4 regions of the Cytobacillus sp. T106 genome follow, and region 1 is predicted to be linked to each of the others. Evidence: predicted binding sites of a transcription regulator. Region 1 holds the regulator's gene; each other region holds the start of a gene.

Region 1 (7,661 bases):
GCCCATTGGGTTAGCGCCTGCTGTTACATTCTTAAGGCCTTCACGGATCATAGCCTGTGCAAGGACAGTTGCAGTTGTCGTACCGTCACCGGCAACATCGTTTGTCTTGCTTGCTACTTCAGCTACAAGCTTGGCACCCATGTTTTCGAATGCATCTTCAAGCTCGATTTCTTTTGCGATGGTAACACCGTCATTTGTGATAAGAGGTGAACCGAATTTCTTCTCAAGAACCACGTTGCGTCCTTTAGGTCCAAGAGTAACTTTTACCGCATTTGCAAGGGAATCCACTCCACGCAGCATGGCGCGGCGGGCTTCTTCACTAAACTTAATCTCTTTAGCCATTGTAAAAAAACCTCCTCAAGTTTTATGGTGTGTATAGTGTCCGGCTTACGGGGGCTATTAGCCTACAATTGCCAGAATATCGTTTTCGCGTAAAATCAAGTATTCTTTGCCTTCGTATTTCACTTCTGTACCGGCATATTTTGAGAAGATAATCGTGTCGCCAGCAGCAACTTCCAGCTCAACACGCTCGCCGTTTTCAAGAACGCGCCCTGTACCTACAGCAACAACCTTGCCTTCCTGAGGCTTCTCTTTAGCTGTGTCTGGCAGTACGATGCCGCTTGCAGTCTTTTCTTCCGTTTCAACAAGCTCGATAATAATACGATCACCTAGTGGCTTTAACAAGTGAAACAACCTCCTCAAATCTTTTATGTAGTTATTTATTAGCACTCTCATCTAATGAGTGCTAACACAATTATTATATTAATGAATCTTCACTTTATTTGCAAGTGGGACGCATAAAAAATTTTGTTAAAAATGTGCTGCTTCTATGTATAAGGCTGTGTGAAACAGAGCTTAACACGTATGGGCCAAAAATGAACATGGAACACTGACAAATCCATGTAAAAATGGCCAACCCTTTAAGTATATGAAGGAAATAAGATTTTATTCTATATATTTAAGGTAGCGCCCTCTTATTTGTGATCTATGCTCATTATTAGTAGAATGGTATGTATGGCATGTTTTTAGATAAAGGAGAATAAACTTTTGAAGAATGAATATTGGATTATCCTGATTGTTTATATAGGCATGCAGTTATCGAGCTATCTTGGAGTTCCGCTTTTCGCAGTGATCGGAACTATATCCGGCGGGAGCCCGGCGGAAGTGCAGGCGCTGTCTGTCGCCTACTGGCTTGTTTTCAGCTTTACAGTTGCCCTGATCCTTGTGCTATTCCTGCTGCGGAAAGAATTTAAATCAAAGGAGACGCTTGACCGCAGTGCTTCGTCTCCGCTTGCTTCCGTCGCCTGGGCAATTGCCGGTGTCTTCCTGGCACTGTTTGCACAGTCGCTTGCAGCTAATATCGAAAACCTGATCGGCATTGAAATGGGCTCTGAGAACACCCAGCAGATCATCAGGATCATCGAGACCCTGCCGCTCGTCGTGATTGTCAGCAGCATCATCGGCCCGATACTGGAGGAAATCGTCTTCCGGAAGGTCATCTTCGGCGCCCTTCATAAAAGAATGAACTTCTTTTTGGCGGCCCTGATCAGCTCAGTGATTTTTGCTTTCGCGCACCTCGAGCCTGAGCATGTGCTCCTTTATTCTGCAATGGGCTTCACATTCGCGTTCCTGTATGTGCGGACCAAGCGGATCCTTGTCCCGATTTTTGCGCATGTGTCGATGAATACTTTGGTAGTCATCATTCAAATGAATCAGGACAAACTACAAAAGTGGATAGAAGAAATGGAACAAATTCAAAGTTTTATTGGGGGATTTTAAATGAGGCAGTCACCGCTGTTTTCCGGATTCATCTATATATTCCTGGGCGTGCTGTTTACTTACTTTGCGATCCAGAATATAAATGAAACCGGTGAATGGGGATTTTTCACGTATCTGCTCGTGCTTCTGGCAACTTTTGATTTCGGTTCAGGCCTTCGGATGATTGCCTTTCACTATAAAATCAAACAAATTAAAAATAACCAAAAAAAATGAGCCTTATTCCAGGCTCATTTTTTATTTGGCTTCCATTTCCTTTGCCTGCAGCCTTTCAGCCTCCAGCACTTTTTTATATGAAAATCTGGAGATGAAAATGCTCAATTCATATAGAAGCAAAAGAGGCACTGTTACCATCATATGCGACAGCAGCTCAGGCGGCGTAATGAAGGCCGCAATGACAAGCAGTACAAAATATGCATACTTACGGATGCTTGACAGAAACATCGGTGTGACAATGCCAAGCCTGGTCAGGAACATGATGACAACCGGCAGCTGAAAAAGGATCCCGAACGGAATGGTCAGCTGGAACAGGAACTGAAAATACTCATTGATCCCAATCACCTGATTGATATCAAGCCTGTCCGCAATCCGGGTCATAAAGTCCACAACAAACGGAAAAAGTATAAAGTATGAAAATGCCACTCCGCCAATGAACAAGATCACAGAAACAGGAATATAGCTCAGTGTGACCTTCCGTTCCTTCTCATACAAACCTGGACTGATGAACGCCCAGAATTGGTAAAGGATGACCGGGGATGTCATGACAAAAGCTATAATAAAAGCAAACTGCATATAGATTTTTACTGGATCGGTCAGGCGGAATGCGTTCATCGTCAGCTCTTTCGCTTCATCGGCGCCCTGCAGATACACAATGAGGGGCTCGGCGAGGAAAAAGCTTAAAATCATCGCGCAGAACAAGAAAACGACTGTCATGACAAGCCGTTTTCTTAATTCGCCTATATGTTCGTAAATTGTCATATCCTTATGACTCATACATATAACATCCTTATGTTACTTAACTTCTTTTTTCTTCTCTTCATCTTCGTCATTCATAAGCCCTTTGGTAGCGGATTTGAATTCACGGAGGGTATTGCCGGCAGCTTTTCCAAGCTCAGGCAGTTTCTTCGGTCCAAAAATCAGCAAAGCGACAAAAACAATAAGCAAGAGGCTTCCCATTCCTAAATTCATCATTGCGCCTCACCTCCCTTTATCTATCATATTGATGATACCACTAACGCCTGTATAATTCTATCCGTAATGCTAACTTTGCTATAATTGTCACATTCCGGAACCTTACTCTTCTGCTTCCACTTCCTGAAGGGCTTCCATTGGATAATGCTTCAGGAAGTAGACGAGCGACTGCAGCTCCACAGCCAGGTCGATATGATGGACCCTGATGGCAGAAGGAACTGTGAGCCTTGCCGGTGTAAAGTTGAGGATGCCCTTGATGCTTCCTTTTACAAGCCTGTCCGTTATGGCTTGGGCAACCGGTGCCGGCACTGTCAGGATGGCGACTTTAATAGCGTGCTCTTCAGATATTCTTTCCAAATCATCCATATGGAAAACAGGCACACCGCCAATATCTGTGCCTACTTTTCCGGCATCAACATCGAATGCCGCTTCGATCTTGGTATTATTATTTTTCAGGAAGTTATAGTTCAAAAAAGCAGTCCCAAGGTTTCCTACCCCGATAAGGGCAACCTTTGTCACTTCGTCCTGATCCAGCGTCTTGCGGAAAAAAGACAGCAGATAGTTAACATTATAGCCGTAGCCTTTTTTCCCAAGCGCACCAAAGTAAGAAAAATCCCTTCTGATTGTAGCAGAATCCACCTTCACAGCTTCACTGAGCTCCGCCGAGGAAACTCTCTGTTTACCTGAAGAGTGGAGATTTTTTAAAAATCGATAATACAGCGGCAGTCGTTTGGCCGTTGCCTGCGGTATTTTAATGGCTTCATTTGACATAGCTTTTCCCCCCACCCTGCTGATTTTCTATTGTATTTGTCTGCTATTCTTTTTTGAAGTCCCCATTTTTTCCGCCTGTCTTTTCAACAAGATAGGTTTGTCCGATAATCATTCCCTTATCGAGAGCCTTGCACATATCATAGACCGTCAGCGCACAGGCACTGGCAGCTGTCAGCGCTTCCATTTCAACTCCGGTAGACCCTTTTGTCCTAACCTGAGCAGAAATATTAAGCCGGTAATCTTCTTCTGATTTTTCCCATCCAAAAGAAATATCGATGCCGGTCAGCGGAATGGGATGGCACATAGGAATGATTTCCCACGTCTTTTTGGCGGCCATGATGCCAGCTACCTGGGCCACTGCCAAAACATCGCCTTTTTTCATGCTGTTGCCGGTTATTTTTTCGTATATTTCACTGTTAACCGTTATACTTGAGTGAGCAGATGCAGTCCGGACAGTTTCGGGCTTGCTGCTGACATCCACCATGCGGGCTCTGCCCTCATTATTAAAATGTGTGAATTCTGACATTCATAAACACCTCTCTAAAGAATCATACACTATTTTAAATAGGTATGTAAGCTATATTGTATGATGTTTCACAAATTTCATCTTATTGCTGTGAGGGAATGAATAGGATACACTAACCTTTAGAATACAGAGGTGAGAACAATGATTTTACTTCAGGTAAATCAGCTGTCAAAGTACTTTGGAGCTGACATGATTTTATCCAATATAAAGCTTGAGGTGCAAACGCGCGACAGGATCGCCCTTGTGGGCAGGAACGGTGCGGGCAAATCAACGCTTTTGAAAATAATAGCAGGGCATATGTCCCATGATTCAGGCGAAATCATTAAACCGAAGGATGTTTCCATCGGCTATCTGGCACAGAATACAGGGCTTGAATCTGCCCTTTCCATCTGGGATGAAATGCTTTCGGTCTTCAAGGGGCTGAGGGAGATGGAAGCTGAGCTCCGCCGGCTGGAAGAAAGAATGGCAGATCCCGGCGCATTCAATGATCCTGGCTCCTACGAGAAGATCCTTAAGGAATATGATCTGCTGCAGGTACAGTTCAAGGAACAGGGAGGCTATCAGTATGAAGCCGATATCCGCTCCATCCTGCACGGACTGAATTTTCATTCCTTTAGTTATGATACAAGCATATCTGTCCTTAGCGGCGGCCAAAAAACAAGGCTGGCTTTAGCCAAATTGCTGCTGACCAGGCCAGATATCCTGATTCTGGACGAGCCCACCAACCATCTGGACATTGAAACCCTATCCTGGCTGGAGCAATATCTGCAGGGCTATGAGGGAGCCATTCTCATCGTTTCCCATGACCGTTACTTCCTTGATAAGGTCGTCACACAGGTATATGAGATAACACGCCAGCAGATTTCCAAATTCCCTGGCAACTACAGCTACTATTTAGAGAAAAAAGCTGAGAATTACGAAAGGGATATGCGCCAGTATGAGAAGCAGCAGGAGGAAGTGGCCAAGCTGCAGGACTTTATCCAGCGCAACCTGGCACGCGCCTCGACAACCAAGCGGGCACAGAGCCGGAGGAAAAAGCTTGAAAGGATGGAACTGATGGACAGGCCGCTCGGCGATGAGAAATCAGCTGCTTTCAGCTTTGATATTTTAAAGCAGACCGGCAATGATGTGCTGAAGGTCAATTCCCTTGAGGTCGGTTACAGCGGAAATAAGGTTTCAGAGAATATCTCTTTCCGCATGTCACGAGGAGACAGCGTTGCACTAGTGGGTCCAAATGGCGTCGGTAAGTCTACCCTGCTGAAAGCCCTCATTCAAAAACTGCCGGCAATCGGCGGCAGTATCGATTACGGGTCGAATGTAGAGATTGGCTATTATGACCAGGAGCAGGCTGAGCTGAAATCAAACAAACGTGTCCTGAATGAATTATGGGATGACTATCCTCTCCATAATGAAAAAGAAATCCGCACGGTACTGGGGAATTTCCTTTTCTCTGGAGATGATGTCCTAAAGCCAGTATCCGCGCTGAGCGGAGGCGAAAAAGCGCGGCTCGCCCTTGCTAAGCTGATGATGCAGAAAGCCAATTTCCTGATCCTAGATGAGCCGACGAACCATCTTGATCTCGACAGCAAGGAAATACTTGAGAATGCCCTCATAGACTATCCAGGCACAATTTTATTCGTATCCCATGACCGCTATTTTATCAACCGGATAGCATCAAAAGTGCTGGAGCTTGAAAACAGCGGAGCAACAGAATTCCTCGGGGATTATGACTATTATGTTGATAAAAAGCAGGAGCAGGCTGAGCTTCTGGCCTTGGAGACAACAAAAGCAGAGAAGGCTGCACCTGTAAAAACAGATAAGCAGTCATATATACAGGATAAAGAAACAAAGAAGCTTGAGAGGCAGAAAATGCGCAGGCTTGAAGAGATTGAAGCACGGATCGAACAGCTGGAATCATCCATTGAGGATTATGAACAGCAGCTTTGCGAGCCAGAGATCTATCAGGACCATGAAAAAGTTTTAGCCATTACTAAAGACAACAGCGAAGCTAAAGAAGAACTCGAACTGCTAATGGAAGAATGGGCAGAGCTTGCTGAATAGGCTTTCATTTTAATCTGCAGAATCAGGCTTCCACAGCCTGGTTCTTTATTTTTGTTATTCACATTTTTATTCACAGACTGAGTGTATATTTAACTGTATTCCACAGGGTTTTCCACATTATCCACAATTAAAGATGTTTTTATCCACATTGTCCACGGATTCAACGGAATCTATCTCAGTTATCCACATCTCTTTCTGTTAACAATAGATTCAGAAATTTAAATCTGTTGATAACATCTGCTGAAGACATAAAAAGCCGGTTCAGCACCTTTGAAAGGTTATGAACCGGCTTAGATATCATTAGTTATGAAGAGAGAGGTCTAATCCTGGATTGGCGTTAAGTGCAAGGTCTGACCGGATACCCTTTTCGTATAAAATAGTGCCGGCAGCCGCAATCATGGCTGCATTATCTGTGCAAAGTGAAAGAGGAGGAATCACCAGCTCGGATTCCAGGGTGCTGAATTCTCCTTCCAGTGCAGCCCGCAGCCCTTTATTGGCCGCCACTCCACCTGCAAGCAGCACTTGCTTTACATTGTATTCTTTGACTGCTTTTACCGTTTTAGTTACGAGTACATCAATGACACTTTCCTGAAAGCTTGCAGCCAGGTCTTCAGGCGCAATTTTGATGCCTTTCTGCTCCGCATTGTGTACGGTATTGATGACAGATGATTTAAGCCCGCTGAAGCTGAAGTCATAAGACTCTTCCTCCAGCCAGGCCCTCGGAAATTGGATGGCCGGACTTCCCTCATGAGCGAGGCGGTCAATATGGGGACCTCCGGGATAAGGCATCCCCAGAATGCGGGCAACTTTATCATAAGCTTCACCTGCAGCGTCATCCCGCGTTTCCCCAATTACCTCGAAATGGCCATGCTCTTTCATATACACCAATTCTGTATGCCCTCCTGATACAACAAGCGATAAAAGCGGAAACTTCATCTCTGTGATCAGGCGGTTAGCATAAATATGGCCGGCAATATGATGAACGCCGATCAGCGGCTTATTATGGGCAAATGCAAGGGCTTTTGCAGCATTAACTCCGATGAGCAGCGCTCCTACAAGACCTGGTCCTTCCGTTACGGCAACTGCATCTATTTCCTTCATGGAAATCCCGGCCTGCTGCAGGGCTTCCTCCAGTACAAGCGTCACCTGCTCAACGTGGTGGCGGGAAGCTATCTCGGGAACAACGCCTCCAAACCGCTTATGGCTTTCGATCTGCGATGCCACTACATTTGACAGTATCTCTGTTCCATTTTTGATGACTGCAACAGCTGTCTCATCACAGCTTGTCTCAATTCCTAGAATTAATGTATCTTTATTCATCTAATTTCACCCACAT
Region 2 (7,661 bases), on a different contig from region 1:
CAAGCTGGAACAGAGCCAACGCATAGCGCTTTGCTACTGTAGAGCCGCTCATCGGTTTTCTCCTGCCTCTTGAATGTATTCATTGATCAGCTTTTCCTGGTCTGCTGCACTCAGTTCCTTCTCAATAACCTTGGAAGCAATAAGGACAGACAGTGAAGCAACCTGCTCGCGGATTGCGGCAACTGCTTTTTCTTTCTGCTGATCGATTTCCAGCTTAGCTGATTCTTTGACGCGCTCTGCTTCAGCACGCGCTGCGGCGATGATTTCCTCGCGCTGCACGTCGCCTTGCTTTTTCGCACCTTCGATCAGGTTCTGAGCGTCTGTGCGTGCTTCTTTCAGAAGGCTTCTCTGCTCTTCCAGAAGCTTATTTGCTTCAACACGGCTTTGTTCAGCCGCGCCGATTTCATTGGCGATATGCTCTTCACGCTGTTTCATGATGCCCATTAAAGGACCCCATGCAAATTTCTTGAGCAATGCCAACAAAATGATAAACATAGCCAGCTGGAATAAGATATCCCCGCCGTTGAATGCTGTATGTGCTGCGCCTTCTGCAGCGCCTAATACTAAATTGCTTGCTAACACCCTCGATTCACTCCCTTCAAGAGTCTTCCACTTTCCCTATCAACAAGTTAACGAATTTCATCATATGAATTCGGTTCTTTCAGATTCAAAAAGCCAGTTTGCATCCGCCTGCACAGGCTAAGCGGACCTCCAAGATTAAGGCGCATCCGCACCTGGGCATAAAGGAATGGCGAAGGGTCACATCCATGATCTTCGCCATTATGTGTACTGCTTATAATTATTGACCAATAACCATGAACGCGATAACAACTGCGATGATCGGCACGGCCTCAACTAACGCTACCCCGATGAACATAGTTGTTTGAAGCATTCCGCGAGCTTCCGGCTGACGGGCAATCCCCTCAACTGTACGTGATACGATAAGACCGTTACCAATACCGGCACCTAGTGCTGCCAAACCAATTGCAATTGCTGCTGCTAAAAGACCCATTATAAATTTCCTCCTTAGGATTGTATAAAATAATATAGTGTTTGAATGTTTTGTTCATAGAATGAACAGGTATATATTAATGGTCAGAGCTCACTTTATGGGAGAGATAAACCATTGTTAACATACAGAAAATAAATGCCTGGATCGCGCCGACAAATATTGAGAACCCTTGCCATGCAAGCATTGGTACAATCGCGGCCAGATGTCCGACCCACCCTGTTGCCAGGCTTCCGGCAATCAGTGTCAGCAGGATTTCACCCGCATAGATGTTACCATAAAGACGAAGGCCGAGTGTAAGCGTGTTGGCAAACTCCTCGATGATCTTGATCGGGAACATGAACCAGAATGGACGGAAAAATTCTTTTCCGTATTCCCCTACTCCCCGAAGCTTTACACCGTAATAGTGCGACAATCCAACCACCATAACTGCCAAAGTCAGCGTTACGGCAGGGTCTGCTGTAGGCGATTTCCACCATAATTGGTCATTGATGACCACGGAGAACGGAAGCCCCAGCATATTTGAAACAAAAACATACATAATAATGGTGATTCCAAGGATATGGAATCTTCCGCCATCTTTCCAGTCCATCGTACTGTTGATGATGTTTTTTACAAAATCCATGACCCATTCGAAAAAGTTCTGCATTCCGGTTGGTTTCATGGCGAGCGTACGAGTGGAAAGAACAGCGATGATGAAAACAATGGCACTGGCAACTGTAATCATCAACATGTTTGCCAAGTTGAAGTTCAAACCAAGAAATTCAACTATAGGTGCTTCATGATGCACAGTATTCACCTCTCTTCCCGGCTATTTACGTAAAACAAAAAGTTGAAGAAAATAATCTATCATAATGACAATATATGATGTCATTAATCCCAGAACTACGCTGATCAGGTGCACCTCATCCGGGTACTTCATGCTGATCATGACGGCAAGCACTGCCGTCGCCATCCTCGACAGCATCCCGAGAGACCGCATCCTTTGGCCATTCGCTGCCGCTTCCCCAAGCTGGTCCGTCTTCCTTACCATCAGCCATAAATTGAACAGGCTCAGGCTTGTCCCCACTATCAGCCCCATAAAAATAGATTGATAAGAGGTGAACCCCCAGCCGAGAACATAGACTGACAGCAGTAGGAATATGTATTTGCGCTGCCGTATAAACATTGTTTTGAGGTCTGGCATAGGCTGTTAGTCTCCTGTAAAGAAACGTCTGACCAGGTGAAGCATGGCATAAGTCCCTGCGGCCAATCCTATAAGCAATCCGACTATCAGGAATAACGGCTCGGTTCCAATCACATCATCAAGCCATCTTCCAAGGAAGATGCCGATCAGGACAGAGCCTACTAATTGGGAAAGGATGGCGGACATTAAAGCCATGGCTTGAAACGGGTGGCGGTCTTTTCGACGCATGATAACGCATCCTCCACACTGGAAATGTATTCCTTTGACGTATTCATGTCTTGAGAATGCAGGGTTTCCTGCTAGTGAAAAGAGAATGGTGTTTGAATTGAGGTAAGTGTTTTCATTGTTGATATCATGCAGATTGCGGTTATTTTCTTCCGCATGAAATCTGTGAAAACCCTATCATTTTATACCCTTTGTAAGCATACAATAGGCATCTGTCAATGTCAATGCATTCGGAGTGAAAAAGTTCACAAACTCCAGTAACGGAAAAGTCTTTGTTCACACTATTTTCGAATTTTTTTTCGAATAATAACTTGCAATTGGAGCGAGGTATTATCTCGCTCCAATCGCACCCTCATCCTCTTCTTTTTTTACCTCCAGATAGGCCTCAATCATATCCTGCCTGCCGGCTTTCCTTGCAAAGACCTGAGCAATGTAGACGCCGTCCGGAGGCAGATCTTCGTTTGCTAATTCCTTGCGGATCTGGCCTTTGCCTGCTCCCCTCTTCCAGTCAAGGAACTGGATGAACCGGAGTGTATCAGGATCAAACAGCGCAATACCGAATTCTTCCGCTCCCCCGGGAAGGTAGACTTCATAGCGATAGCTCCCTCCATTGTCTCCCCTGCCAAAATCGAACCCCATGACACGCGGGTAATCCGGCTCTTCGAGGACATACAAATACGGGATGCCGACTTTCCTGCCTCCAGCGTTCAGGACAAGCCGCCCATCATGAATTTTCTGTTTGAATTCTTCCGGGTCTATTCTCATCTTGATAGCGACCTTCTTTTTCCCGCCGGGTTCAAGGCGAAAGGCGAGCGGCATCTCCCATTCAATCCCGCTTATGTTAGCAGGTACAGTGAATGAATACGATTCTGTTCGGCTGCCTGTATTTTTAACAGTCAGATACCGGACATGCTCATTCTCACGCCCGGCTATCTTGAACTTGCCAAACTGAAGTGAAGCCGGCGTCACTAAGGCAGGAGCCTTCACCGCGTCTTCGACCTGGATCCGGCCTGCCCCCTGTTCATAAGTCCTGTACAGCATGCCTTCTTCATTATAAAGAGGCAGAGCCGTATTCATGAGCGAGGCTTTGATTTCTTCCGGACTCCAATCAGGATGGGCCTGTTTAATCAGCGCACACGCACCTGCAACATGGGGGGAAGCCATACTCGTTCCCTGCAATGGCAAATAACCCCCGGGAACCGTACTGCTGATAGCCACACCTGGGGCAAGTACATCCGGCTTGATTTCCCAAGTATCGGTCACTGGTCCGCGTGAGCTGAAATCGGCAAGAATATCCTTTTCTTCTATTATATATGTCCGGGCCAGCACCGTTTCTTCCTGCAGGCGCTTCTTCAGCTGGTCCCCATCCTGCTTAGAGAGCGACACAACCGGAAGGCCGGCATCCTCCTCAAGATTGCCTGCAAAGCTTCCGGCTGTATTATTGTAGATAATGACTGCGATCGCGCCTGCCTGCCTTGCATTTTTGGCTTTTTGTGAAAAAGTAAGGCCACCCCTCTGAATGAGGGCAATCTTCCCTTTTACCCTCTTAAGCTCTTCAGGATTTCCAAGCCCGCCTAACGCCAGCTCATAGGAGCGGTCTAAATTCCAGAGAGAAGAGCCTTGAAGGGGATTCAGTTTTACTTTCTTTCCGCTGCCGAAATCAAGATAGGGAATCTGCAGCATTGGCGTAGAGGCGCCGACGGATATCGCTTTCGAAGCAGTACCCGGCGAGCCGACTGTCCAGGTATTCGGTCCTGAGTTTCCAGACGAAGTGACAGCGGTAATGCCCTTATCGACTGCCTTATTCAAGGCCAGGCTGATGGGCAGGTCCGGGCCATTGACACTATTGCCGAGCGATAGATTCAGGATGTCGACCTTATCATTGATGGCCTGTTCAATGGCTGCAATCACCTGCTCTGTTGTACCCGCACCGCCTGGACCGAGCGCACGGTAGGCAATGATCTTTGCATCTGGCGCCACTCCCCTCATTTTGCCATTGGCTGCAATTACTCCTGCTACATGGGTGCCGTGAAAAGTATCCTCTCCTGCCGTCCTCACCGTTTCCATCGGATCATCATCCTGGTCCACCAGGTCACGCCCTCCGGCGTAATTCCTCCGCAGGTCCGGATGATTATAATCAATTCCCGTATCAATCACACCGATTGTAACACCCTTCCCCGACAGCCGCTCCCCCTTTTCATCAAACAGCCCCCTGACTGTATGACTCCCAATCAGGCTGATGCCATCCTCACTTTCTGCCTGATAAGAGACCGCCTGGGATATGGTTAGGACTTCCTCTTCTTTGGCAAGCCGGTCCAGCGATTTGACCGGACCCTTTACTGAAAAACCGTTCAATGCCTCCTGGAAACTTTGCCTAAGAATTAAATCCGGGTACTGCCGGAGAAGGATATTCCGATCCTGTTCGGTTTGCCCTTCTTTCATCAGGACAATTGCCACACGCTCTGCATCCTCCGGTTCAGCCGGAAGCGGAGGGATTTGTAATGTCCTTGCATTCACATGAGGACTGAGCATAAGCGCAAACAGACTGATGATGAGGAAGATTTTTTTCATGGGAGGCTCCTTTCGGCATTTTTCCTTAGGGTTTGTCTTGAAGGGCGGGAGTATTCAGGAGGTTTTCGAGGTCCTCCCAGTTTTCTTCTGAGGGGGAATGGTATAGGCGGTTTTTGGTGGTGCCGGAGGATTGGAGGTTAAGGGAGGATAAGAGTTGGTGGATGTTCCTGCTGGAGTCATATAACAGAAAGTCTCTGCATTTCTGGCTGCTGACGGAATTATCCACGAGGAGAAAGTAATCAAGGATGGCACGGATATGGGCTTTTTTTGACTCGCCCGCACAAGCCGGGCAAATCCATCTGCCATGGAAGCGTGACATGGCGTACAGCTGGCATTCGGGACATTGCACTCCGCGAATGATTTCATCTGGTGAGATGCTATATTGTTCGAGAATGGATGTATAGAGCGGCTCATGGTTTTTCAGCAGGAGCCTTTTCACTTTGTTCATCTCTTTGCTGGTTAGAATTAGTGAGGGAGAGAACGGGCGGAGCTTTTCGAGTTTTCCGGGCAGCTGTTCAGCATGTATCACAGTTTTATAAATTCGCTCATTGCCTGTGCTGGTTTTAACAATCGTGGAATTAGAACTGATGATGACCAGCGGCTCGATCGGCAGTTCTGGAAGCTTCATTTTCTCCATCCACCCTTTGAGCTGAACTTTATGCCGCTGGACTTGAAGCAGTGGATTGGAAAACCCGTCCTCTCCCTTGCTGGACTGCCTGATTAGTTGATGGGAGTGTTTTTCAAAATATAGCGTCCCGGAAATGTTCTTGATTTCAGCTGCTGCGATAAATGAGGGAGCAAGTATGAGGGTATCTATCTGGAAGGGATGCTGATGGACTAAACGGAGGCCGTGGAATATGAGATATTCATCCGGCAGGAAGGAAATATGGTAATCTACATTCTTTTCCCCGCGGTATCCGGTGCGGCGCTTGATGAGTTCCTGCTCAATCAGGGGAATTTTGAGATGGTTCTGCGGCAATCTTCTCAACAATGCTTCAAGCTGCCTGATTTTTAAAGGAATGACTCTTTTTTTGGCAATCATATGGGCATTCACCTCTTTGGAATGGTATTTGGTCAGTATTTTATTCTCTGTTTTATACGGATTTCCTCTTTTATCGGGAATAAAGTATGGGGATTTTGATAGACTGATCAAAATTTTATAAAAATACATATGATCCACACCCAGTGAGGAGGTCTTCTTAATTTTGCAGAGGGGAATGTATGCTGATTCTACACAAATTTGCCGTTATTCTACCAATTATTCTGGTTTTTCTACATAAAATTAACATGATTCTACATAAATTCTACGTTATTCCACAAAAAAATACATTAATTACCATAAAAACAACAAGAAACCGGCCGCTCTCACGGCCGGTCCCAAATCATCTTACTATTTAGTTCCAAACAAACGGTCGCCAGCGTCGCCAAGGCCTGGTACAACATAGCCTTTTTCGTTCAGCTTTTCGTCAAGTGCAGCAATGTAGATGTCTACGTCTGGATGTGCTTCTTTCACTGCTTCCACACCTTCAGGGGCAGCAACCAGGCACATGAATTTAATGTTTTTTGCGCCGCGTTTTTTCAGGGAATGCATCGCTTCAATGGCAGATCCGCCTGTCGCAAGCATTGGATCGACTACGATGAAGTCCCTTTCCTCTACATCGCTTGGCAGCTTGGCATAGTATTCAACCGGCTGAAGTGTTTCCGGATCGCGGTAAAGGCCGATATGCCCTACCTTGGCAGCAGGGATCAGCTTCAAGATGCCGTCCACCATGCCGATTCCCGCACGCAGGATTGGCACGATTCCAAGCTTTTTGCCGGAAAGGACATTTGATTTTGTTACGCTGACAGGAGTTTCAATTTCGATTTCTTCCAAAGGCATGTCGCGTGTGATTTCAAAGGCCATAAGTGTTGCGACCTCATCAACCAGTTCGCGGAACTCTTTCGTGCCAGTGTTTTTTTCTCTGATGTATGTAAGCTTGTGCTGAATGAGCGGGTGATCAAAGACGTATACTTTTGCCATTGAAAATCTCTCCTTTATTCTTCGCTATGTTTCGTTTACACTTCGTCTAATTTTACAGAAAAATAAATGCAAGGGCAACTGAGAGCAGAAATTGTTAATAATTCGTAATGAGTCTTCGCTGCTCTCCGCAAAAAGAGCCCCCCGCAAAGGAAGGCCCTCCATTTTAAAGCTCTTTATAAAGGGTGAATCTGCCTGTGAGTTCCTCAACACGGCTGCTTGCTTCTGCAAGCTTTGCTTCGTCTTCATGGTTCTTGAGGGTGAAGGCAATCAGGGATGCGATTTCCTTCATCTCTTTCTCGCCGAAGCCGCGGGAAGTGACTGCAGCTGTTCCGATGCGGATGCCGCTGGTAACAAACGGGCTTTCCGGATCGAATGGAATCGTATTTTTATTAACAGTGATGCCGATTTCATCAAGCACCTTTTCAGCCACTTTGCCTGTCAGGCCAAGGGAGCGGAGATCAATCAGAAGAAGGTGATTGTCCGTACCGCCGGAAACGAGGTCGATGCCTTCCTCTTTCAGTCCTTCTCCCAAAGCTTTAGCGTTATTAATGATATTTTGCGCATAATCCTTGAAGCTGTCCTGCAGTGCTTCGCCGAATGCAACAGCCTTGGCTGCAATCACGTGCATCAATGGGCCGCCCTGGATGCCA
Region 3 (7,661 bases), on a different contig from region 1:
TGACACCGTGGCGGACAGTGTTTTTGTAGTAGCCTCTTTTCCCCTGGACCGGCCTGCTGCTCGTTGGGAAAATCAGGGCCTCACCCTGTTCGAGCGTAATTACATGCCCGCGGCTTTGTGCTCTTGGGCGCTGTTCTACGAGAAGAGACTCACCGCCGGTGTAATCCTGTCCTCTTCTGCTCAAAGTGAATAATACCTGGAAAGGAAAAAACACATCTCCGTAAAGATCCTGGTGCAGGCAGTTGTAGCCTCCCTGCTCATATTTCAGGATAAGCGGGGTTGTCCGTTCCTGTCCGTGCTGCCTGCACTCTTCCAGAAATTCCTCCAGGGTGCCGGGATAGGCAGGCTCTTTGCCAAGCAAGGCAAGCCAGCGGTTGGCAGCTTTCGCAAGCTCAGGGTAAAAAGCTGAGCGGAGCTCCTGCAAAAGAGGGGGAAGGGGATCCGCGAAGTACTTGTATTCACCTTCCCCAAAACGGTAGCGCTCCATATTGATGGTGCTTCGATAAAGGCTTTCATCCTCATACATACCGATAAGAGAATCGCATTGCGCGGGGGATAGGAGGGTGCCTAATTTTACAAATCCAGCCTCATCCAAGGATTGATGAAGCGCCTCCCAATCAAGTGTGCTTATCTTTTTGCCCATTTCGCTGTCCATGCTGCGGCCTCCTTTATTTCTAATGATATGTTCTATTATTAGCAAAGTCTTGTATTAAGAATGAGTTATATAGTGGTAAATAAAGGATATTTGAACTAATATTTAGGAAGGAGTAGTATGATGATTGTGCTTGCCGCTGTTACCGCACTACTTTCCATTCTGCTTAATCTGCGGAAGACAGTGAAACAAAATCTAAGGATATGAAGAAAGGAGAAGAGTAGTTTGATATATCTAAAACAAAAAGAAGCCGGCATCGGTTTGCCGGCTCCTATTTGAATTAAAGTGTACTGGCCATAATCTCCTTTAATACTTTCGCAGAGGTGCTGAACTGCTCTTTCTCTTTCTCATTGAGATCGATTTCAATTATTTCACGGATGCCTTCCCGGTTGATGATGGCGGGAACACCTATATAAAGGTCCTTTTCTCCATACTCACCGTCCAAATAAGCAGAAATGGTCAGAATGCAATTTTCGTTATGGAGGATTGCTTTCGTAATCCTGGCCAGTGACATTCCGATCCCATAATAGGTCGCACCTTTTCTTTGAATGATATCGTAGGCTGCATCACGTACATTGACGAATATTTTTTCGAGACAGTCCGGGTTCACGTCTTCTTTGCGCTTCAAAAAGCTGCCAAGAGATTCAATTCCAATGCTGCTATGGCTCCAAACAGGGAATTCCGTATCTCCGTGTTCTCCGATGATGGCTGCGTGGACATTCCTTGTATCCACTTTGAAATACTCGCCCAGCTTAAAGCGCAGCCTGGCTGAATCAAGTACGGTGCCTGATCCGATGACTCTTTCCTTCGGGAGGCCGGATTCTTTCCACGTCACATATGTCAGGATGTCAACCGGATTTGTTGCGACCAGAAAAATGCCGTCAAAGCCGCTCGCCATAATCTGTTTGACAATGGTTTTGAAAATGCCGGTGTTCTTCGCTACAAGGTCAAGCCTTGTTTCACCGGGCTTTTGGGGCAAGCCTGCAGTGATGACGACAAGATCAGCTTCCCTGCAGTCATCATAGGTTCCGTTCCACAGTCTGACTGGGGAAGGGGCAAACGGCATTCCGTGATTAAGATCCATTGCTTCACCTTCGGCCTTAGCTTCGTTCACATCGATCAGGACAATTTCTTCTGCGGCGCCCTGGTTGACCATTGAGTATGCATAGCTGCAGCCCACAGCTCCAGTGCCAATTACAACAACCCTGTTCACTTTGTTTGTTTTCATCTCGAATTTCTCCCTTCAATTGTAAGAGTTATATGTCTGCTATTCCCGCGAGGCGGTTAACTAAGATACTTTTATTATATATTAAAAATGTGAAATAATTCACAAACTCTATGGCTATTTTGTGAAATATTTCACAAGTTCTCTGCGGAATAACGGTTATGATCCTGTCATAACCGTTAAAGCAGCTTCAGAGCCTTTTATTCAGCACTTTCCAGCCTTTTTCTGAAATCTGAGGGGGAGAGGAGGGTGTGATCTGTATTTTCCTTCAATCCTTCCAGGAAACCAAGGTCGGCTTCGTAAAGATCCTCTTCATCGTATTTATTGCTGTAGTAAAGCTGTTCAGAGCCGGTTTGGAGAAGGAGACTAAGCTCCAGACCCATCGCGGAGCCGCTGGGACTGTCTTCGTCCCCGAGAACAGCACCAGGACGAGAGGATTCCTCCTGGCTGATGTATAAACGGGAACCAGCCGCATTTTCCGCCCTCTTCACCAATTCGGGAAGCGTCCCTATCTTTTTCAATGTCATTCTTCATCACCTCTGTTCTTTGTTTACCTAATTAGAGGGGGCCTCTAAACTTTCCGTTTGCAGGAATGTCCGGAGGGTAAAAGAATAATGAATATAAATTGGAAAGGAGAATGCTAAAATGGCAGACAAAAAACCACCATACAAAGGGTTCAACACAGAGCAGAACAACGGGCTCTCCGATACCCAGGAAGTGAACTACAGCAGTGATTTCAAGAAAGCCTATAAAGCTGAAAAGAAACAAGACTCCGATTCCAGCGAAAAAAGTGAATGATGGAAAGGAAGCCCTGCCGCAAGACGGCGGGGCTTTTTGCATCTTATAAAAAGGCCGTCTGCAGGAAGGAGAACAGCCCCTGCTGTAGAAATGTACACTAAGTAAAATAGAAACTTAAGGAGGGAAATGATGTACGAGCAGAAGACGAGGGAAAATGATAAAAGTGTAGAAGAATTCATTGAAAATGTAGACAGCCCGAAGAAACGGCAGGATGCATACAGACTGATTGAAATTTTTGAAGATACAAGCGGATACAAGGCGAAGATGTGGGGAGAGAGCATTATCGGATTTGGATCTTATCATTATAAATATAAGACCGGGCATGAAGGAGACGCACCGCTTGTCGGCTTTTCCCCGCGGAAGGCAAAGATCAGCCTCTATTTTGCCACAGGAGACACTCAAAGGGGAGAACTGCTTGAAAGATTCGGCAAGCATACAGCCGGCAAGGCCTGTGTGTACATCAATAAGCTGGCAGATGTGGATGAAGAGGTATTAAGGGAGCTGATCCTCCAATCGATCCGGTTTCTAAGGAATACATATCCGGAATCCTAGGGGGCGGGAGGGGCAAGAATGAAGATCAGGAGAGCGAAGGACCAGGATGCAGAAGGAATCGCCAAAGTCCATGTGGAAACATGGAGGACTGCTTATAGGGGCATTATTAATGATGAATATCTAGCAGCTCTTTCCGTGGAAAAAAGGACCGAACTGTGGCACAGGAATATCGCGATACCCGGAAATATTGTACTTGTGGCAGAGGAAAATGGCGGGATAGTTGGTTTTGCAGACGGAAGCCAAGAGGAAACAGGCGAGTATGGCGGTTTCAAGGGGAATGTCACCTGTCTATATGTGCTGGAAGAGCATCAGGGAACTGGCCTTGGAAAGGCACTCCTGCAAGAGCTTTTTCAAGCATTTCAAAAAGAGGGGATTCGTTCTGCTATCGTAAAGGTGCTGAAAGAAAATGATGCCTGCAGCTTTTATGAACACACGGGTGCAAGACTGCTGAAGGATGCTATCCCAATAAAAATCGGCAGCGGCCGGGAGCTCGAGCTCTGTGTGTATGGATGGAAGGATTTTAACGCTGCATTTTAGCAGCCAGAAAATCAAGAATAGGAGAGATGAAGCGATGAAGCTGGCAGTAAAGGCATGTATCCTTTCAGCATCATGCCATCTAATATATGCGGCTTATTCTATGGTGAATGGCTATATACAAACCAAAAACTATGAACCTGATATGGACAGGGCCTGGCATGAAGCTGCCTCAGCACCGGCCTTGGTTTCATTTGGACCGGCACCGTCCCCCTGGATATTACCTCTGACTTTTATAGCAGGTGCGCTCCTGTTTGGAGCAGTGCTGTCGTGGAAAAAAAGTGCCCGGTGACAGGAGCCGTAAAAAATCCTCCAGCATTATGCCCCGCTGGAGGATTCCTTTTTACTCTCATATTCACTTGAACTGGTTCTTTCTATACCTATATTTCCAAGCAGGATTTCTATTGCTGTTAAGTGCTTTTTATCCGGCACAGCAATGAGGCCTGGCTGAAACAAACGATTCTTCACCTTGAGTTTTAATTGATAGCCATTGTCTGCGCGGGAGTCCAGCCCGTAAAGAGGATGCCAGCGGACAATTTTCTCTGTTTCAAAAGAGCGGATTTCGGTCTGGCTGTAAAACCTTCCGTGCAGAATCATGCCGTCCTTCATGATAAATAGATTCTGCGGCTGGCGGATGAAGCTTGCAATGGCAAAGAATATATAAGCCGCATTCAAGAAGGCGGGGTCAAACCAATCGGTTAAAAGCAGGAGCAGGAGGAAGCCGGCCATGAGGAAAAAAGCACATACGGTTCCCCATTTTATATACTGATAGGATCTAGTATTTTTCGTGATTGGCTGCATTTCCTTCCATTCGCCTGGCAGCAGGATGCCTGAATATTCTTCCTGTGTGCGTGGGAATAAAGCTTGTCCCGACAAATCGGCCGCTTTTTTTATACGGAGCCGGAGCTGCAGCAGGTAGTAGCATCCGATAAGGAACATCATAATAAAAAACAGGTCAAGCCACATCGTTTTCCGCCCTTTCATTGTCTAAAATTTTTGCCCCTTGCCCTCCTAATTAATACGGAGAAGATGGAAAAAGGTTCCCTATTTTTAAAAATCAGAAGGAGGCTAAGAAAAATGAAGATGACAGACCGCCTGAAAAGGATCATCCACTTGGCAGAAGGAGAACGGGTGGAGACTGGCTGCCGGTTTATCCAGCCGGAGCATCTGCTATCAGGGTGCCTGCTTGAAAGGACCGGGGCATTTGCGGAACTGGCGAATAAGTGCCGTTTAGACATAAGCAGCCTCCGCTCAGCCTCAGTCAAAAATTCTGAAGAAGGGGGGAGCTTGCTGCTTGGATTTCCGGCAGAGATATCTGAGGAAACAAAGGTCGTGATGGAGGCGGCGGCTGGATATATGAAGAAATACGGCCAGATGATCCTTAATGAAGGCCATCTCCTGAAGGCGCTGCTTTCCTGTGATTCTCTTGCTGATTTGGCAGGGAAGGAAGATAAACAGCAGATGCTAGCAATCGGGGCAGCAGCCAGAGATTTAGCTGTACATCTGGCATCGTACTCACCGCCTGACAAGCTGTTCTCTGCGGTCAGGAGAGCAGGGAAAAAGGATAGAGAGATGCTTGCCGCATTTGCAGAAGCCCATTTTTCGGCTGAATGGGCCCAAACGGCTGAAGCTGGGATGGAGCAGGAGGAACCGCCGGTCTACATAGCTTTCAGTGGAGACGGGGAACTGATTGGGTTTGCAGTATTTGATTCATACAAGGGAAAAAAGGGATATTTCGGGCCGATGGGAGTGGCTGGAGGCATTCGGGAAAAAGGAACAGGAAGCGCCCTTCTCCATGCCTGCCTGAAGAATATGAAAGAAATCGGCTATGAATATGCGGTCATCGGCGGGGCGGGGCCAATTGAATTCTATGAAAAGTCGTGCCAGGCTGTCGTCATTCCATATCCAGATTAAAATAACCACTGTTCAAAAAATTGAAACATTTAGTCTGCTTTCTCTGTTTAGCTCTCTCTTCTACTGGGAATGGGTAAGGGACTTGTACATAGCTGCCAGTCAGCATGAGCCATTCTATATGAGGAGGAGACTGAATGAAAGATAACCGCAATGTAAATGAATCCAGCAAAAACAAACAGCTGGAGCAATTCAGGACAGACGACCGTGGAGAAAAGCTGACAACCAATCAGGGAGTCAAAGTATCAGAGGACGAGTTCTCGCTTAAAGCCGGTGTCCGGGGGCCTACCTTGCTGGAGGATTTTCATTTCCGGGAAAAAATGACTCATTTTGACCACGAACGGATCCCCGAGCGGGTCGTTCATGCACGCGGCTTTGCAGCGCATGGGGAATTCCAGGTATATGAATCTATGAAAAAGTATACAAAGGCAAAGTTCCTGCAGGACCCTGCTGTGAAAACCCCTGTATTTGTAAGATTCTCAACGGTTGTCGGCTTCCGGGGATCAGCCGAGACTGTCAGGGATGTGCGCGGGTTTGCGACAAAGTTTTATACAGAAGAAGGCAATTATGACCTGGTAGGAAATAATATGCCGGTATTTTTTATACAGGATGCCATTAAGTTCCCGGATCTTGTTCATGCAATCAAGCCTGAGCCGCATAATGAAATGCCGCAGGCTTCTGCTGCCCACGATACCTTCTGGGATTTTGTCGCCAACAATCAGGAATCCGCCCATATGATCATGTGGGCTTTGTCAGACCGCGCATTGCCAAGAAGCTTCCGCATGATGGAAGGGTTTGGCGTCCATACATTCCGCCTTGTGAATGAGGAGGGTATCTCGCATTTTGTGAAATTCCACTGGAAGCCAGTGCTTGGCGTCCATTCCCTCGTCTGGGACGAAGCACAGAAAATAGCCGGCAAGGATCCTGATTTTAACCGCAGGGATCTTTGGGAGTCTATTGAACAGGGCAACTATCCAGAATTCGAGCTGGGGATCCAGGTGATAAAAGAAGAAGACGAATTCTCCTTTGATTTCGATATACTTGATCCTACGAAACTCTGGCCGGAGGAGGACATACCCGTCCAAATCATTGGAAAAATGACGCTCAACCGGAATGTGGACAATGTTTTTGCGGAGACTGAGCAGGTCGCTTTCCACCCGGGCCATGTAGTGCCGGGGATTGATTTTACCAATGATCCGCTGCTGCAGGGGCGCTTGTTCTCCTATACTGATACACAGCTCCTTCGTCTGGGAGGGCCAAACTTCCATGAGATACCGATTAACCGCCCGGTTTGCCCTTTCCATAACAACCAGCGGGATGGTTTCCACCGGCAGACCATCAACAAGGGACCGGTGAGCTATCATAATAACTCAATCGCCAATAATACCCCTTCTCCTGCGTCAGAGGAAGAGGGCGGGTATGTTCATTACCAGGAGAAGGTCGAGGGTCGCAAGGTAAGGGCGAGGAGCGATAGCTTCAAGGACCACTTTTCACAGGCGAAGCTTTTCTGGAACAGTATGAGCGGACCGGAAAAGCAGCATATCATCGATGCGTTCAGCTTTGAACTCGGCAAAGTGAAGAGCAAGTCGATCCAGCAGCAGGTTGTGGACATGTTTGCCAATGTCGATCTTGAAATGACAAGAGAATTTGCAAAAAATATCGGGGCAGTCCCTCCTGAAGAGGGCGGTTCTGCTGTAACAAAATCCTCGCCTGCACTCAGCCAGGAAAAAACGAAGAAGCTCCCTGCAACACGCAAGGTGGGAGTCATTGCCGCTGATGGTTTTAATGGAGAAATCATGAAGGTACTGGAAGCCTTGAAGGCAGAAGGCATTATGCCCGTTATAATCAGCAGCAGGCTCGGGACGATTAAAGGCTCTGATGGAAGCGAGCTTGAAGTCCAAGATACATTCCTTACCACTGAATCTGTCTTGGTGGATGCCATATATGCCGCAGGAGGCAGTGGCGGGACAAAGAAATTTCAGCAGGATG
Region 4 (7,661 bases), on a different contig from region 1:
TCCTTTGTCATCTGATTCTCCTGCGTGCATGAATACGACCAGCTGCAGTGCAGCCTGTATGAATGCCGTAATAACAAGGATCGTCAGCCCGACTGCATAGGACATGTCAAAGAAGTAAACCATGAGGGCCACTGCTGTCAGGATTAGTGAGAATACAAAGCCCATCACTTGTTTGCGAGGAAATAATTCGCTCATTGTTTACATCAGTCCTTTCAGGTAAATGAAGCTGAAGATGAAGATCCACACAACATCAAGGAAGTGCCAATACAGTGAAAAGATGAATGACTTATTGGCAGTGTGGGGATTCAATCCGCGTTTTTTCACCTGCAGCATGATTGCCAGTCCCCAGAAAATCCCGAACGTAACGTGGAGTCCGTGAGTCCCCAGTGTAGTGAGCAGGATCGCTGTAAAGGCGCTTGTCTGAAGTCCTGCACCGATATGGACATAGTGTATGAACTCGTATATTTCTACACTCAGGAATCCAAGTCCAAGAAGGATGGTAATCCCAAAGAATGCAAGCATCGCTTTTTTATTGCCGAGCCTCATGGCATGAATCGCCAGCCCGATCGTAAAGCTGCTCGTCAAAAGAACAAATGTCTCTATCAAAACAGGTGAGATCTCAAAGATTTCACCGGCAGACGGACCGCTTCCGGTCCTGTCCACCAAGGTAAAATATCCGGCAAAGAGTGTTGCGAAAAGCATGATTTCCGCACCAAGGAAAATCCAGAATCCCAATATCTTTGTCTTATTTTCTTCAGTACTAAATTCAAGCGGCAGCGAGTGATCTATTTTCATTAGTTAGCACCCCGCATATTAGTTTCATTTTCAGTTTTTTCGATTTCCTTAACCGGGATATGGTAGCCATAATCCTTTTGGAACGACCATACTGCCATGCAGGCAAAGATTCCGATCGTTGTGATGATGACTGGAATCCACATAGCAAAGATGAAGGAGAAGCCCCATGCAAAGAAGATGCAGCTTAAGATAAATGGCAAGCCGCTGTTATTCGGCATATGGATTTCTTCATATTTGCCAGGGAATAGGTTGTGTCCGTGTTTCTTCGCATCCCAGAGGCCTTCAGAAGTCTTCACCTCAGGCAGTACGGCAAAGTTATATACCGGCACCGGTGTGTTTGTCGCCCACTCAAGGGAACGTGCATCCCAAGGATCTGAACCGATATCTCTTGAAGCATAGCGTGTGCTGTAATACACATTGTATACAATCAGGGCGAATCCGACAGCAAGCCCTGCAGCTCCAATAAAGGAAAGCATATTCCAGATGCCGTATCCAGTAGCTTCAGAATAAGTGTACGCGCGGCGCGCCTGTCCGTCCAATCCTGAGAAGAACATCGGCATGAAAGCAAGGAGTGTACTCATGGAGATAATCCATGCAGTCAGCTTCCCGATCTTTTCGTTCAGGATGTAGCCGAACATTTTCGGCCAGTAGAAATGGAAACCGGCAAGCATCGCGAAAACTACACCCGGAATAATAACCATATGGAAGTGGGCAACCAGGAACATTGTATTATGATACTGGTAATCCGCAGCCGACATTCCGAGCATGACACCTGTTACCCCGCCGATTGTGAAAATCGGGATGAAGAGAAGGGAATAAAGCATTGGCGTCGTAATCGTAATTTTCCCTTTCCAGAGCGTCAGGAGCCAGTTGAAGATCTTAACTCCGGTCGGCACGGCAATCGCCATGGTTGTAATAGAGAAAATACTGTTTGTCAAAGCTCCCTGGCCCATTGTAAAGAAGTGGTGGGTCCAGACAAGGAAGGACAAGAGTGAAATGATCACCATGGATCCTACCATTGATTTATAGCCATAAAGGTTCCTGCGTGCGAACGTTGAGATGATCTCGCTGTATATACCGAAAGCAGGAAGTATCAGAATGTATACCTCAGGGTGTCCCCATACCCAGAAGAAGTTTGCCCACAGCATATCCATACCGCCATTGCTGGTCGTAAAGAAGTTGGTGGCAAATAATCTGTCAAGAGATCCCATTGCAAGAGCAACAGTCAGTACAGGGAAAGCAAATACGATAATGATGCTGGCAACAAGTGATGACCATGTGAACATTGGCATTTTCATCAATGTCATGCCAGGAGCACGCATCCTGAGGATGGTGGTTACCATATTGATACCGGTCATCAATGTACCCAAACCAGCGATTTGCAGTGAGAACATATAATAGTTGGTTCCGACTGATTCGCTGAACTCAGTCCCTGCAAGAGGGAAGTAGGAAGTCCAGCCGGCATCAGGCGAACCGCCGATTACGAATGAGATGTTCAGCAGCATGGCACCCATGAAGAAGAGCCAGAAGCTGAGTGCATTAAGTTTAGGGAAAGCAACGTCGCGTGCCCCGATTTGGAGCGGCACAACAAAGTTCATGAAAGCCATGATGAATGGCATTGCCATGAACAGAATCATAACTGTTCCGTGCGTTGTGAAAATTTCATTATAGTGCTGTGCGTCAAGGAGGGTATTGTCCGGCACAGCCAGCTGGGCACGCATCATGATGGCATCTGCGCCGCCTCGGAAAAGCATGAGCAGGGCAGAAATCAGATACATGATCCCAATCCGTTTATGATCGACTGTTGTCAGCCATTCTCTCCACAGATAGCCCCATTTTTTAAAATAAGTCAAGCCTGCAATGATGGCAATAACCGTTAAACCTATAGCAACCATTGACGCATAGATTACAGGGCTGGGATGCGGAATGGCAAAACGTTCAAAGAATTCCATAGGATTTTAAACTCCTTTCTAGGGTAGCGGGTCTGTTCTTATTAATGGCCTTCATGTTCTGAGTGGCCATTGTCGCCAGATCCGTCCTCTTCCATATCCATATGTTCATGATCTGAGTCAGCATCATGGCTGTCAGAGCTGGAACCATGGTTATGGCCGCCATGCTCGCCTTCAGGTGCGGGCATGAAATCAAGATGTGTTCCGGTATAAGTCGACTGTCCAAGATGCCCCGGTTCAAGCAGTTCATTGAATTTTTCTTCCGTAAGAGGCTCAGCCGTATCTTTCACGTCATCAACCCATTGGTCAAACTCTTCCTGCGGCATGGCTGTTACATTGAATGTATTTTCAGCAAAGCCTTTTCCGTTAAAGTTGGCATTGCGCCCCATATATTCACCGGGTTCATCTGCTCCCAGGTGCAATGTGTTGACCATATCAGCCATGGCATATTTTTGTCCGCCAAGCTGAGGGATCCAGAAGCTTGTGATCGGTCCGTATGAATAGAGCTTAAATTCAAGCGGGCGGTCAGTCGGTACATATAGATAGTTGACTGTTTCGATATCTTCTTCTGGATAGCTGAAATGCCATTTCCAGTTAGAAGATGATGCATATACGACTAAAGGCTCTTTGTCGCCGTATCCTGTAGGTGCTGATTCCACTTTATAGTTGCTTTGTGTGGATACAACCGAAAGGAAGATGACGATCAGGACGGGGATACCGACACAGACCGCTTCGACCAGAAGATTTCCTTTAATATGCGGCGGTTCATAATCCTTGCTTTGCTTTGAAGAGCGGTATTTATAGAGCATATAAGCAAGCATGGCAAAAACCACAAGGACGATGACAGACATGATTGCCGTTGACAGGATGATGTCTTTTGCCTGGACGGCGGCCTGAGGCCCCTTGGGATCCAGCACCATCAGCGGCTCACAGCCTGATAGAATAGTAATGATTGTAAATATTCCTAAAAGCAAAGAATATTTCTTTTTCATGGATAAGCCCCTTTCTCAATGGCTGAAAGTTTAATAACATAATAATAGTGTATATGTTACATAGTTCACAATCTGTTATCATCATAAGCAATTTTAAAGGGTAATTCAATAGAATGTGAAAGGTGTCACAAATTGTTCAAGAAGATAGAAATTCTTTCCGAACTTTGCGGCATATTATTTGCACAACAGAAATTAAGGGGGCTTGCCAAGGCGGGGGAAACTCCTGCAGCTAAGCAGAAGAGGCATTATTTATAATGAAACATATATTATATAGATATAAGTTTACACTGCTTCTATATTGATTGAAAGGTATGGTAAAATTTAATAAAAAGCACGATTTTACAGGCGGGAGATGGTAATGTGAAAACGATGGCCCTTTACGACAATACTTGCCAGCTTTGCCAGATGACAAAAAAATCTTTCCAAAAGCTTGACCTGCTCCACAGGGTAGACTGGGTTTCACTCCAGAAATATGAACAGGAGCATGGAGAAATTCAGTTCAGCAGCAGGGAGCTGAGGAAAGAGCTTCATATTATAACTCCTGAAAAAAAGGTCCTGAAAGGTTTCTATGCAGTAAGAAGGCTGCTGCTGCTGTTCCCCCTGACCTTCGTTCTCGGGCTCTTTATGCACCTTCCTTTCGCATCTGCTGCCGGGGTTCCGGTATACCGGTGGATTGCACGGAACAGACACAAACTGCTTAGGAAGAAATGCAAGGACGGCAGCTGTTCCCTGTGATTAATTTCCATATCAGATTTTCTGCAGGTGCAGGATGAATTTCTTCTTGCTATAGCGGAGAAAATGATTGACGCCGCTACATCTGTACGTTATGATTTTACCTTGAACGGATACTCTCTTATCCCGAGCTGGTGGAGGGACAGGCCCGATGAAACCCAGCAACCTGCTAATGATGCTTTTGAAAACGGATATATGCTGAAAAGAGCATAACGGTTCAAATTACCAGCCAGCAATGGTCTGTTTTTAGCAAAGGTGCTAACCTGACGCAAGGAAGATTCCTTGAACGATAAGAGTGAAAGGCGCGAATCATTTTGCTTTCAACCTTTTCACTTTGGGAAGGTTTTTTATTTTGCATTTTGAGGGATGTCTTTTAATTGCATATTATGGAAGTTTTTGCATAAAGCTGATTTACAAGGGCTATGCATTTAACAGGATAAAATCATACAATTTCTATTGTGCCTGGCTTATATATAATGCCTTTGACCGGTTTTCTGCATCGGCGGTGACCTGCCTTTTCAGCACTTGCCTGAGAATGCACGTACCGGGGGATGGAACCAGCCGGTTATGCAGATTGTGAAGCAATGCATACGCGAGAGCGGGATAAAAACTCCATGTTTATTCAATACTACTTAGGGAATGAGTACCGTATCAATCCGAGGGGAAGAATAAGGTGTAGCGCCGGATAAGAACCTCACTCTATTCTTATAAATAAGGAGGAAATCAGATGTCAAATAAACGCCGTTTGTTTACTTCTGAATCAGTTACTGAAGGTCATCCGGATAAAATCTGTGACCAGATTTCTGATGCAATTTTAGACGCTATCTTAGCAAAAGACGCAAATGCCCGCGTTGCTGCTGAAACATCTGTTACAACAGGGTTAGTCCTTGTTGCAGGTGAAATTACAACATCTACATATGTTGATATTCCTAAGCTTGTCCGCGAAACAATCAAGGAAATCGGCTATACCCGTGCTAAATACGGCTTTGATTCCGAAACATGTGCTGTCTTGACTTCCATTGATGAGCAGTCAGCTGACATTGCAATGGGTGTAGACCAGGCGCTTGAAGCGCGTGAAGGCCAAATGTCAGATGAAGAAATCGAAGCGATCGGCGCAGGGGACCAGGGCCTTATGTTCGGCTTTGCCTGCAATGAAACGAAAGAGCTTATGCCTCTTCCGATTTCCCTGGCGCACAAATTATCACGCCGCCTGACAGAAGTGCGCAAAGAAGAAATTCTTCCGTATCTGCGTCCGGATGGCAAGACACAGGTGACTGTTGAGTATGATGAGAACGACAAGCCGGTACGCATCGATACCATTGTCATCTCCACACAGCACCATCCTGAAATCAGCCTGGAGCAAATCCAGCGCAACCTGAAAGAACATGTCATCAATCCGGTCGTTCCAAAAGAACTGATCGATGAAAATACAAAATACTTCATCAACCCTACTGGCCGTTTTGTTATCGGCGGACCTCAAGGGGATGCAGGTTTGACTGGCCGCAAAATCATTGTTGATACTTACGGCGGATATGCACGCCACGGCGGTGGCGCATTCTCCGGCAAGGATCCTACAAAGGTTGACCGCTCAGCAGCTTATGCAGCCCGCTATGTAGCGAAGAATATCGTCGCTGCCGGCCTTGCTGATAAGGTTGAAGTGCAGCTTGCCTACGCCATCGGGGTAGCGCAGCCGGTTTCCATTTCTGTTGATACATTCGGAACAGGAACTGTGAGCGAAGATACGCTTGTCGACCTTGTCCGCGATAACTTTGATCTTCGCCCGGCAGGCATCATCAATATGCTGAACCTGCGCCGCCCTATCTACAAGCAGACTGCAGCTTACGGACATTTCGGCCGTACAGATGTTGATCTTCCTTGGGAGCGCACTGACAAAGCAGATACACTGCGCCAGCAGGCTGGAAAATAATCCTTATAAGAACAAAAAAGCGGGAGTGCTGAAATATGCAGCTCCCGCTTTTATATTTCGTCTAAGGGGATAGAGCGTTTAACGGTCTGCTGATCTGTGAATAATTCTTGTAAATGCCTAATTTTTCCCCTGCCTGTTTTTCATGTTGATAGTGCCATTTTTTCAGGTTTAGTGGTAGTATTAGAGAGTATGTTTTTTGGGATTAATGTGTGATATAGCAGATTATGGCTGGCCGGGCAAACACTGCACCGGCATGAATGCCTTCCGCTGTTTTTTTCAGACGGAATGGGATTTTGACTAAATTGAAGAAGGTGAACTACATAATGTGCGGTTTTATCGGCTGTGTCCATGAAAATGCGCAAGTTCTGAACGATGCGCAAAAGCAGCAGTTTGAAAATATGAATAATATCATTACCCACAGGGGGCCTGATGATGCAGGCTATTACAATGATGAACATATCCAGTTCGGCTTCCGCCGCCTGAGCATCATTGACATCGAATGCGGCCATCAGCCGCTGACCTATGAAAATGAGAGATACTGGATCATTTTCAATGGCGAAGTCTATAACTATGTGGAGCTTCGCGAAGAGCTCATAAAAGAAGGCCTTACATTTGAGACCAATTCAGATACAGAAGTAATCATCGCGCTATACAGCCACCTGAAGGAAAAAGCGGTTGAAAAACTCCGCGGCATGTTCTCATTTGTGATCTGGGATAAACAGGAGCAGTCCTTATACGGGGCTAGAGACCATTTCGGAATCAAGCCTTTCTTCTACCTCGAAAATGATGGGAAAACATTTTTTGCTTCTGAAAAGAAAAGTATCCTGATGGCGCTGGAAAATGACGTCCTTAACTATGAGTCCCTTCAGCATTATTTGACTTACCAGTTTGTTCCGGAGCCGGAAACAATGTCCGCTGGCATCCATAAACTTGAACCGGGCCATTATTTCACAAAGAAAATCGGTTCTCCGATGGACATCAAACGCTATTGGAAAGCTTCCTTCCAGCCTGTCCAAAAGTCTGAGCCGGAATTTGTGAAAGAAATAAAAGACGTCCTGTTCGATTCTGTTAAAATGCATATGCGAAGCGATGTACCGGTTGGTTCATTCCTGTCCGGCGGCATCGATTCTTCCATCATTGCATCCATTGCAAAACAATACCATCCGAATATCAAGACATTTTCTGTCGGCTTTGAGCGGAACGGATTCAGCGAAATTGATGTAGCCAAAGAAACAGCGGATAAGCTGGGTGTTGAAAACATCAGCT

The links. The regulator Rex, encoded in region 1, represses fermentation and respiration genes when NADH is low (regulators of the CRP and FNR family bind a similar motif). The targets are predictions, from matches to a motif close to TTGTGAAATATTTCACAA.
Region 2: the regulator Rex is predicted to act here: its motif matches at 2,654-2,671, upstream of ABU165_RS05855 (AtpZ/AtpI family protein).
Region 3: the regulator Rex is predicted to act here: its motif matches at 2,000-2,017, upstream of ABU165_RS10720 (L-lactate dehydrogenase).
Region 4: the regulator Rex is predicted to act here: its motif matches at 3,850-3,867, upstream of qoxA (cytochrome aa3 quinol oxidase subunit II).

The regions. Positions count from the first base shown of each region.
Region 1 covers NZ_JBEUMK010000016.1:69,459-77,119, forward strand. Annotated here, with positions in the region: gene groL (chaperonin GroEL) at 1-342, opposite strand, end outside; gene groES (co-chaperone GroES) at 400-684, opposite strand; gene ABU165_RS21400 (CPBP family intramembrane glutamic endopeptidase) at 1,048-1,779, shown strand; gene ABU165_RS21405 (YdiK family protein) at 1,780-1,992, shown strand; gene tatC (twin-arginine translocase subunit TatC) at 2,014-2,769, opposite strand; gene ABU165_RS21415 (twin-arginine translocase TatA/TatE family subunit) at 2,788-2,967, opposite strand; gene ABU165_RS21420 (redox-sensing transcriptional repressor Rex) at 3,070-3,738, opposite strand; gene moaC (cyclic pyranopterin monophosphate synthase MoaC) at 3,782-4,264, opposite strand; gene ABU165_RS21430 (ABC-F family ATP-binding cassette domain-containing protein) at 4,406-6,325, shown strand; gene tsaD (tRNA (adenosine(37)-N6)-threonylcarbamoyltransferase complex transferase subunit TsaD) at 6,626-7,645, opposite strand; gene rimI (ribosomal protein S18-alanine N-acetyltransferase) at 7,638-7,661, opposite strand, start outside.
Region 2 covers NZ_JBEUMK010000002.1:283,329-290,989, reverse strand. Annotated here, with positions in the region: gene ABU165_RS05880 (F0F1 ATP synthase subunit delta) at 1-52, opposite strand, end outside; gene atpF (F0F1 ATP synthase subunit B) at 49-582, opposite strand; gene atpE (F0F1 ATP synthase subunit C) at 800-1,012, opposite strand; gene atpB (F0F1 ATP synthase subunit A) at 1,089-1,799, opposite strand; gene ABU165_RS05860 (ATP synthase subunit I) at 1,821-2,195, opposite strand; gene ABU165_RS05855 (AtpZ/AtpI family protein) at 2,202-2,423, opposite strand; gene ABU165_RS05850 (S8 family serine peptidase) at 2,751-4,991, opposite strand; gene ABU165_RS05845 (nuclease-related domain-containing protein) at 5,017-6,162, opposite strand; gene upp (uracil phosphoribosyltransferase) at 6,382-7,011, opposite strand; gene ABU165_RS05835 (serine hydroxymethyltransferase) at 7,175-7,661, opposite strand, start outside.
Region 3 covers NZ_JBEUMK010000004.1:70,512-78,172, reverse strand. Annotated here, with positions in the region: gene ABU165_RS10725 (2OG-Fe(II) oxygenase) at 1-655, opposite strand, end outside; gene ABU165_RS10720 (L-lactate dehydrogenase) at 933-1,880, opposite strand; gene ABU165_RS10715 (hypothetical protein) at 2,078-2,404, opposite strand; gene ABU165_RS10710 (YfhE family protein) at 2,523-2,675, shown strand; gene ABU165_RS10705 (DUF1801 domain-containing protein) at 2,805-3,227, shown strand; gene ABU165_RS10700 (GNAT family N-acetyltransferase) at 3,246-3,764, shown strand; gene ABU165_RS10695 (hypothetical protein) at 3,799-4,053, shown strand; gene ABU165_RS10690 (hypothetical protein) at 4,080-4,745, opposite strand; gene ABU165_RS10685 (GNAT family N-acetyltransferase) at 4,839-5,675, shown strand; gene ABU165_RS10680 (catalase) at 5,810-7,661, shown strand, end outside.
Region 4 covers NZ_JBEUMK010000001.1:42,338-49,998, forward strand. Annotated here, with positions in the region: gene qoxD (cytochrome aa3 quinol oxidase subunit IV) at 1-195, opposite strand, end outside; gene qoxC (cytochrome aa3 quinol oxidase subunit III) at 199-795, opposite strand; gene qoxB (cytochrome aa3 quinol oxidase subunit I) at 795-2,747, opposite strand; gene qoxA (cytochrome aa3 quinol oxidase subunit II) at 2,789-3,736, opposite strand; gene ABU165_RS00300 (thiol-disulfide oxidoreductase DCC family protein) at 4,106-4,471, shown strand; SAM riboswitch class I at 4,587-4,764, shown strand; gene metK (methionine adenosyltransferase) at 5,196-6,395, shown strand; gene asnB (asparagine synthase (glutamine-hydrolyzing)) at 6,719-7,661, shown strand, end outside.